Regions from separate parts of the Chryseobacterium indologenes genome, predicted to be linked through region 1. Evidence: riboswitches for the same ligand, from Rfam matches in the RefSeq annotation. Region 1 holds a riboswitch; each other region holds the start of a gene.
The links. A riboswitch is a leader RNA that binds a small molecule or an ion and turns the genes downstream of it on or off. The one in region 1 is predicted to bind cobalamin.

Region 1 (3,164 bases):
ATACATTGCACTGTAATTGAAGCTCCAGTCTTTATAATCGGCCATCAGTGCAAATGATCCGCTATGCCATGGTGTGTATGGAATCTGATTTTTGTAGAATGTATCTTCAGGATCCGTCATATCTCTTGCACTTTGATAGGTGTAAGAAAGTAATGGCCTAAGTTTTACTTTTCCCAACTGCATTTCTGCCTGAACATTCACGTCAGCACCAATAATCTCAACCAGACCAAGGTTCATCATCAACCAGCGGAACATACTTCCGTTAGGAGCTGCGACAATTTTATCCTGTACTTTGTTGTAATAACCATCTACTTTAGCATAAAAAGATTTAAAGAAATGATTGTTGTAATTTTTCTGGTACGTAAATCCTACATCATACTGATTGGTAAATTCCGGTTTCAGGTAAGTGTTTCCGATATTGGTATAATAAAGGTCATTGAAAGTAGGCAGTCGGAAAATTCTTTTATAGAAAGCTCTGAGGGTAAGCTCAGGAATTATTTCAGGCTGGTAGCTCATAAATACAGCGGGGGTCCATTCTCTGCTGTCTCCGGGTCTTTTATTTTTTTTTACTTCTTCGAAAGTAAATGTTCCCAAAAGGCTTCCCAGAATTTTAAACCTGTTCCACTGGTAGGTTGTTGCCAAAGCGACTAATGTTGTATAACGTGTAGGATAGGAAAAGTTATCAAGATTGGCGTCAAGATTATTGTACTGAAAATCTCCACTCAGACTCACATCCCAATTGGGCGTGATAGAATATATATTGGATGAAGAAAGATAAACTTCTCTTTGAATATAGACATTATCCGTATACATAATAGATTGCGAACGAACGGTATCCATAAAATGAGTATAATCGTAGGCAAATTTTGCTTTCAGCTGTGTTTCAAATTTTGGGAACAGTTTTTTCCGCAGATTGGCTTGTACAAAATAATTTTCATCGGAAAGTCTCGCTCCTCTTCCTTCAAAACGACCGTTCACAATAGGTGCCGGCATTCCGCGGTCTGAAATATAGCCATAGCCACGAACATTCCAGCTTCCGTTATTCAAAGTTCCATTTAAAGAAGTTTCAAAACGTTTTGCTTTGATATCTGAATCCTGTCTTTTTGCAATGGTATCATAAGCCTGCTGTCCATCAGGATATTTCTTGGCATATCGAAATCTGTAAATTCCGTCGCTTTGCATAAATTCTGCACTGAAACTGGCAGAAACTCTGTCTGAAATTTTCTGCTCCAATCGGAATGAAGGATTGAAGAGATCAATAGAAGCACTTTTGGCTCTTATCACAAGATTGGTTTTTCTTGTTCCTTTAAACACAGGAGTTTTAGGCTGTAAATAGATAGATCCGGAAGAACCGAAATCTTTTGCCGGCTGGAAAATCTCACTTTTCTGCCCGTTGTATAATGATATTTCTTCAAGATCATCCAAAGAATATCTTCCGAGGTCAACAAGGCCGTTTTGTGCATTTCCCAATTGAATTCCGTCATAGAAAACTCCTACATGCTGGCTTCCTAGACTTCGGACATTAATGGTTTTCAATCCGCCGATACCTCCATAGTCTTTAATCTGAACTCCGGAGAAATACCGCAGCGCATCTGCTACAGAATGACTGTTCAGTCTTTCAAGTGCTTCCCCTTGGATGGTTTGTGCCGGAATGATCTCTTTAAAATTCTTTTTGTAGAGACTGATCGCCTTGATGGATTCTTCCTTCAGCGTGTCATTTTTCTTTTTTTGGGAATATAAAAGCTGAGATGTGATCACCAGTATTGTGAAAACAGCTTTATAAATTGTAGAAGTAATTAGTTTTGCCGTCATTAGCTCATTTAGGATAATGATGACGCTAATGGGTATAAGAATACAACGACAAAGCACAGCTGTCACTGCACAGAATCATTGATGTCCTAAGCTTTATTCCACGAAAGCGTCAAACGATTATTTTCTGGCAGGTCTTCTGACTTACTCCATTTTTGAAATCCTTCCCATTCCTAAAAACAGTGGATATATTCTTCAAAAACTTTGGTGCGGAGCTTACAGCAGCGGGTCTGTTCCGGATTTTCACCGAATTCCCTTTTAAGAGCTTTTTATGGCTCACCAAATTCCGGCAAAGATAAAAAATTATTCCTAACCCCCAATTAAATTCATGATTCATAAACAATTAAAGCTCCCGAAGGAGCTTTAACATTATTAAAAAGGGGTTTTATTTTTAAATTCCAATATTCAGAAAAATACTGAATCTGGATTTTGCTTCAATATCTCCACCCGCCAATTGAGTATACATCGGAAGCATTACTTCACTTCCCAGGCTCAGTTTTTTATAAGAAGCTTCAAATCCCAGTTTCCCGTACAAAGCACTTCCTGCAGTATTGGGCAGGGCTTCATCAAACTGTTTATTCTGTGCATACACTTCTCCCTGCACTCCCGTTTTTACCGAAAAGATCGACTTTTCGTTTCCGGCAACCTGATAAAATCCCGTCGCAGCGTAGTTCCACTGGTTTCCGAAACGGTAATTTTTCTTATTTTCCGTTTTGATCGTATAGTCTGTATTGACCAAGACTGCTACTTTATTCTTCTGAAACTTATAATTCAAAGCCGCCTGATAATCCCAGCTTCCGGTTCCCAATTGAAAACTTGGATTGACTCCGGATGCACCTTTCTCATCAAATTTCCCCAAAGGAATTTTCACTCCCAAGCCTCCACTTATGTGATGGAAATTATCTTTAGAATTCATCAGCTGGTAAATTCCCATCAGGTTCAGATCTCCGATTCCATTGATTTTAATATCTCCCTGCATGGTTTGCTTTTCATGGAAATGGAAGGGCAGACTTGCATAAACACTCAGTTTTTTAGTCAATGGAATTTTCCCCCAAAGCTGCAAAGTATTGAAATACTGATCCTGGGTAAGGTCTTTTACAAATAAGTTTTCCTTTGCTTTGTAATGTTGTGCAAAGTATTTGATTCCGATAAACTGTGGATTCAGTAAAGATTCAAAACCGGAAGATCCGTTTCCTGCTGCACAGCCGCACGCATCACAATCATCATCAAAATCAAATCTGCTAAAGGTTTCCGGTGTAATATACATGCTGTCTCTAACCACATTGGCCTGGTTCAGGCTAAATACCATAAAACTTAGTACTGCTATAATCTTCTTCATGTTTTCTATAATTTAT
Region 2 (3,164 bases), 1.6 Mb from region 1:
CTGTACTGCGGATGAAAGCGTTCAGCCCGTAGGAACAACCAATGTGAAAACCGGAAGCCATTCTCCAAAAAATCTTTGGTCTACTACGGTGACTGACGAATTGAGATTAGCAACCAACTTCCAGGGAAAAGTAGTCGGAGTTTCTTTGAAAGACCGTGCTTCTATTCTTCCTGCAGGACACACTCCAAACGGAGCATTCTGGTTTGATGACAGCACAGGGAATTTCATTACCAGTACATGGTATATGAATGATCTTCCTCAATGGGTGAAATCATTCAATTCTCAGAATCTTCCTGAAAAATTAGTAGCCAACGGCTGGAATACTTTACTTCCAATCAATCAATATACGGAAAGTGCACCGGACAATTCTTCTTGGGAAGGACTGCTGGGAAGTGCAAAAACACCTACTTTCCCTTACAGTAATTTAGCAAAGGATTATCAGGCTAAAAAAGATAATATCCGTTATACACCTTTTGGAAATACGCTGACATTGAAGTTGGCAGAGGCTTCTGTAGAAGGTGAAAAACTGGGTGGAGATAATATCACAGATTTCTTAGCGATCAACCTTGCATCTACTGATTATGCAGGTCATAAATTCGGACCGAATTCTATTGAAGTAGAAGACGTTTACATCAGATTAGATCAGGATTTAGCTGAGTTCTTCAATTATTTGGATTCAAAAGTAGGAAAAGGGGAGTACACTGTTTTCCTTTCTGCGGATCATGGTGGAGCGCATTCTGTAGGATTCCTTAAAGAACATAAAATACCAACAGGTTTCTTTGGTGAAGATGCAGAAAAAAATCTGAACCAGAAGCTGAAAGATAAATTCGGAGCTGATAAACTGATTAACGCGATTGATAACTATCAGATTTATTTTGACAGAAAAGTATTAGCTGACAGTAAGCTTGAACTGGATGATGTAAGAAACTTTGCTGTAAAGGAAATTGAGAAAGATCCTACGGTTTTATATGCAGTTTCTGTAGATAAAGTTCAGGAGGCAAGTATTCCGGAACCCATCAAACAAAGAATTATCAATGGAATCAACAGACAGAGAAGTGGAGATATCCAGTTGATTTCTCATGATTCTATGCTTCCTCCATATTCAAAAACAGGTACTACCCACAGTGTTTGGAATTCTTATGATTCACATATTCCATTGATCTTTATGGGTTGGGGAGTTAAGCAGGGAGAAAGCAACAAGGCTTACCACATGACAGATATTGCACCTACGGTATCTTCTCTATTGAAAATTCAGTTTCCAAGTGGAAATGTAGGAAACCCAATTACGGAAGTTATTGGTAAATAATTGGTAAATAATTGTATACGATTATTCTATGATACATGGCTGCTTTCAACCGAAAGCAGCTTTTTTTGTGAGTTATTACTTCAAATTCTCAATCTGATACACTCTCATTTCACTTTTTGGCAAATACATATAAAAAACTATCTTTGCAAAAATTTTGGTTTCCAGTATTTTGGAATGAAAAGGGAATCGGGTGTAACTCCCGGACTGTCCCCGCAACTGTAAATCGCAATAAAAGTTTCTGCAAACAGCCACTGTCTAAAACGGGAAGGAGCAGAATGCGAAAGTCAGGAGACCTGCCGGAATTATAATAAAAAAACATATTGCTTTCGGAGGAAAAGTAAAAAAGTATGGATATAAAAAGATCTTTAGTACTGCTTTTTTCATCTTATGGCTGTTTTCTTTTTGGACAAGAGAAAACCATTGACACTATTTATGTCTTCGACAACCAGATGAATAGGGTGAAACTTTTTCATCCCGTAAAAATAATTTCGGCAGAAGAGGCCGAGAAAAACTCCAGTAATCTTTCTGAACTTCTGAGATTTCAATCCCAGGTATTTATCAAAGAAAATGGCCGTGGAGCTGTTTCTTCACCTTCTTTCAGAGGAACTACTGCCCAGCAGACCGCATTTGTATGGAATGGAATTAATATCAACTCAAGTTTCTTAGGGCAGGGAGATATCAATAATATTGCTTTGTTCGGATATGACCAGATCGGGATAAAAGCCGGAGGAGGAAGTGTGGTGTACGGAAGTGGTGCTATCGGGGGAAGTATTCACCTTAATAATACCCTTGATTTTAATAAAGGCTTCCATGGTTCTTTATTTTCTGAAGTTGCTTCTTTTAATACCTATAATAATTTTGTAAAAGGTTCTTACAGCAATGATAAGTTCAGTTTTAAAGCTTCAGGAAATTATTCTGTTAGCGAAAATAATTATGAGGTAAGTGATCTGAATTACATCAACAGAAACGGGAATTATTACAATACAACATTTAATGTAGGAGCATCCTATAAAATGACGGATGATCATAAAATTTCTTGGCAGAGCCAGTTCTTTGATTCTTCACAACATTATTCTGTGTATGAAGAAACGGGAACAAAAACAAAATATAAAACTCAAAGTGTAAGAAGCCTTCTTTCCTGGGACTGGAACAAAGCAAAGTTTAGTAACTCCCTTAGAGCAGCCTATACAGAAGAGAATTTTCAGTATTTCGGTTCTTTAAATCTGCCTAAATCAAGTGGCGGAACAGGGAAAAATTACATCTTTAAAAATGATTTCAATTATTTCCTGAATTCTAAGTGGAATTTTAATATTATCGGAGAATTTCAGATCAACAAAGGAGAAGGGTATGCGAGCGGAATATCCAGTGTCAGCAGAAATGTTGGTTCCATTTCCGGACTGTTGAGGTATTTTGCAACGAAAAACCTGCGTTTTGAAGGTGGGTTCAAGAAAGATTTTGTGGAAGATGTGAAGTCACCGCTGATGTATTCATTCTCCGGAAAATGGAGTGCTGCAAAATGGTATGATGTAAGCGTTAACGTATCAAAAAACTTCAGATACCCGTCATTTAATGATATTTATTATGAACCGGGAGGAAATAAAGAGTTGAGACCGGAAACCTCTACCCAGGTAGATATGACGAATGAGCTCAAAGTGGGAGATTTCAGACTTACTTTGTCTCCGTACTATATGAACATCACAGATCTTATTGCATGGCTTCCAACGGCCAAAGGATACTGGCAGGCATTCAATGTCAATAAAGCTGAATCTTACGGATTAGAATCTCAGCTGTCATTTAGTAAACAATTGGGTAATCATAAATTCAGGGCGAATGCAGGATATTATTACGCAAGATCTAT
Region 3 (3,164 bases), 1.8 Mb from region 1:
GAGGCACTTGAACAGTAATTCAGTGTTGTTGTAAAAAATATAGGGTTCGACCACATTCCCTGGGTAGTGCATATTTTACTACCTGCACTTCATAAACTGTACAAGGCTGCAGATTCGTAATCGTAAATAAATTTTGCCCCGGTGTAGGAGTAGCTACCATCCAGCTAGTAGTTCCGGGTATTCTGTATCTGATGAAATTATTCGGGGTATCAGGATCAGCGGTCCATGTAACAGTTCCGGTGGTAAGGGTTATAGCAGACATCTGAACACCGGTGGGAACGTTCGTATCACAATAAAATAAAGATTCTGATCCTGCTTCTATTTTGTTTTCTGCCTGAAAGCTGGAAATGCCCAAAATAAAAGAGAATACATAAAGTAGTTTTTTTGTCATGTTTATTAGTTTTAAAATTCTCTTGAAAAATAGGGATTTTATAGAATATACTTGATATTTGCACCATATATTATTGTTTTTTTTAATACTTTTAAATTATACACATAAAAAACATATCCATTAACAGAATATCACTGTCAAAAGCTCTTTCTTATCATTATTTGAAACAAATACAAGATTTTAAAGAACTACCCGTATAATTATCTTCCGAAAAGCATTTAATTTATATATTTGGGGGATCAAAAAATTTCATAATGACTTTCATAAACAAAGCATTCTATGTATCGGCCTTGAGTATTTTTTCTTTAGCCTTTGTAAAAGGGCAGAATAAAGTTCCTTTCGGAGTGGTAAAAGCTGAAGAAGGATATGCCAATGTAAGGGTTCATAAAGACAATTACAGGAAAATTGTGGACAAGATCCGTATGCGTAAAGGAGATGTATTTGTTTATGTAAAGCCTGCCCCCGGAGAAACAGAATGGATCTGGATCAAATATCCTGAAAAGCAGGATGAAGACAAACCATTTGTACGCTATGAAACACTTGATAAAGAAGGAATGGTTAACAAAGAACGTATTGCTTATATTGATCAGCTCCCAGCCTACACTCCTTCCAGATCCAAAAACGGAAAATCACTTATTTTCACAGATAATTCTGATCCTAAAGTCCCTACTGCCCAAAGAAGCAAAGTAGTAATTGATATCTACCCTTCCAATGCAGGCTATCGTAAGAAAGAAAAAGATGCTGAAGGAAAACTTCTGACCATCGATAAAGTAAAACCTTGGGGAATCGGAAATGATCTTCCTGAAGGAATGACTGAAATCAAATCAATCAGAGTGCAACAGCCAGGAAGAGGTTCTGTCTTTGTAAGAGAAGCCATCAAAAATATGTTCCAGCCTACTATGGATTTTGAGAACATTGGCGTAACGTCCCTGGATACCGACAATATTTTCTTATACATGATAAACGGTTCAGGAGAAAACAGATACACTACATTGTGGACGATCAAGAAAGGAAGAGTAATCAGCCAGATTATTTACCATAATCCGGAATAAATTCATTATTTTTGCCCCGAAAAGTTTTAACGCTTATTCATCACAGAAATTGGTTCTGCATCACTGCAGATTAAAAGGGAACCGTGTGAAAATCACGGACTGTCGCGCAACTGTAAGTAACTGAAATCTTTATCAAAGATCCACTGTGCGAGGCATGGGAAGGAGATAAAAGATGTTACAAGTCAGGAGACCTGCCTATTTCTTTAAACAAATAACTTTCGCGATTTGAAGTTGTATTGATCTGATGGATTGTTTCAGGGGTTCTCTAAGTTCCTGTCATTATTCTGTTGTTTTAATATCGTTTTCATTTCGCTTTAATTAATAATGATATATGACTACAGAAGAAAGAATTGAAGCATCCGAAACCAGAATCTTTAAAGCGGTTTTCCCTAACACAACCAATCATTACGATACCCTTTTTGGTGGTACGGCCATGCAGCTGATGGACGAAGTAGCTTTTATTACAGCCACCCGATTTGCCAGAAAAAGAGTGGTAACGGTAAGCAGTGACAAGATCGATTTCAAAAAACCTATTCCTGCCGGAACAATTGTAGAACTGATCGGGAAAGTTTCCTACGTGGGAAAAACCAGTATGAAAGTAAATGTTGAGATCTATACTGAGCAGATGTATTCCTATGAAAGAGAAAAAGCCATTGTAGGAGATTTTACTTTTGTAGCGATTGACGAATTCAAGAAACCAATCCAGATACTATAAATGATAAATTTTCGGGCGGCCAGAGGCCGCCCGAAGCTTTTTCTATGTTCTTTACACTTATTTCACAACCTTTTCCGTTTCCAGACTTCTGTTCAACAGCAGTTCAAAAGCCTCTCCCATTTCATCCGACGCTCTGTTGATGGCATTTTCAAGCATATTTCGGATTTGTCTTTCTGTTACTCCGGCTTCCGTCCAGCTTTTTCCTGAAGTATGAGAATTTAAGATAAACGGCATAATTCTGTCAATCCCACAGGCAAAAATAGCATCAGGGGTTTTCTCTTCTTCAAACTCAAGCCACAGATTGAAAAACTCTGTACGCAGAGGTTGGTCCAGAATTCCGAAAATCTTTTGGGCAGATGCTTTCTCTCTCTCAAACTTTCCTACCATTGCTTTTTCATCAAAAATAAAAGTATCACCAGCTTCTATTTCCACCAGATCATGAATAGAAAGCATTCTTATTACTCTCAACAGATCAATATCCGCGCGGTTTTTAGCATACGGAAAAAGAACCTGAGCCAGAATAATAATCTGCCAGGAGTGTTCTGCCGTGTTCTCTCTTCGGGAATCGTCAGCATTATAATTTCTTCGCTGTACATTTTTCAAAGCATCCACTGCCAGGATAAAATCTATCTCTTTCTGAATTTTCATCTTACTTTTTATTTCTGTTATATTGATCTGCCGGATATACCTTTGTTTTGGTAATCCATTTATTATTGATCTTTTCTTTCGTGATTACCCTTACCTGATCCTCATCGGTCATATCTTCCTCTTTTTCAAGCACCCTGTCCAGTCCTTTATTCGGAATAACGGCATATTCAGTGGTGAAAATCCTGCAACATCCGGATTTACCATAGGAAATAAGACGTTTGCGTTTGGCATCTGTTTCAAAAAAATCAAAGCCACTTGAGCCCAGGTCTGTAAGTTCTTCACTTTTTACAAATGCCATTCTGGTACTGTTGAATACATACACATCATAAGAAGCCGAACTGTAATTTCCCATATTTCC

Region 2: linked by a shared signal. The riboswitch ahead of DYR29_RS09875 (TonB-dependent receptor plug domain-containing protein) and the one ahead of DYR29_RS17295 (TonB-dependent receptor plug domain-containing protein) in region 1 are both predicted to bind cobalamin.
Region 3: linked by a shared signal. The riboswitch ahead of DYR29_RS09240 (acyl-CoA thioesterase) and the one ahead of DYR29_RS17295 (TonB-dependent receptor plug domain-containing protein) in region 1 are both predicted to bind cobalamin.

The regions. Positions count from the first base shown of each region.
Region 1 is NZ_CP074372.1:3,836,369-3,839,532, reverse strand. It holds gene DYR29_RS17295 (TonB-dependent receptor plug domain-containing protein) at 1-1,812, opposite strand, end outside; cobalamin riboswitch at 1,922-2,108, opposite strand; gene DYR29_RS17290 (transporter) at 2,201-3,148, opposite strand; gene DYR29_RS17285 (cytochrome-c peroxidase) at 3,161-3,164, opposite strand, start outside.
Region 2 is NZ_CP074372.1:2,201,573-2,204,736, reverse strand. It holds gene pafA (alkaline phosphatase PafA) at 1-1,306, shown strand, start outside; cobalamin riboswitch at 1,445-1,621, shown strand; gene DYR29_RS09875 (TonB-dependent receptor plug domain-containing protein) at 1,654-3,164, shown strand, end outside.
Region 3 is NZ_CP074372.1:2,061,776-2,064,939, forward strand. It holds gene DYR29_RS09225 (GEVED domain-containing protein) at 1-56, opposite strand, end outside; gene DYR29_RS09230 (fibronectin type III domain-containing protein) at 20-391, opposite strand; gene DYR29_RS09235 (hypothetical protein) at 646-1,443, shown strand; cobalamin riboswitch at 1,477-1,656, shown strand; gene DYR29_RS09240 (acyl-CoA thioesterase) at 1,775-2,158, shown strand; gene DYR29_RS09245 (HD domain-containing protein) at 2,216-2,806, opposite strand; gene DYR29_RS09250 (XAC2610-related protein) at 2,808-3,164, opposite strand, start outside.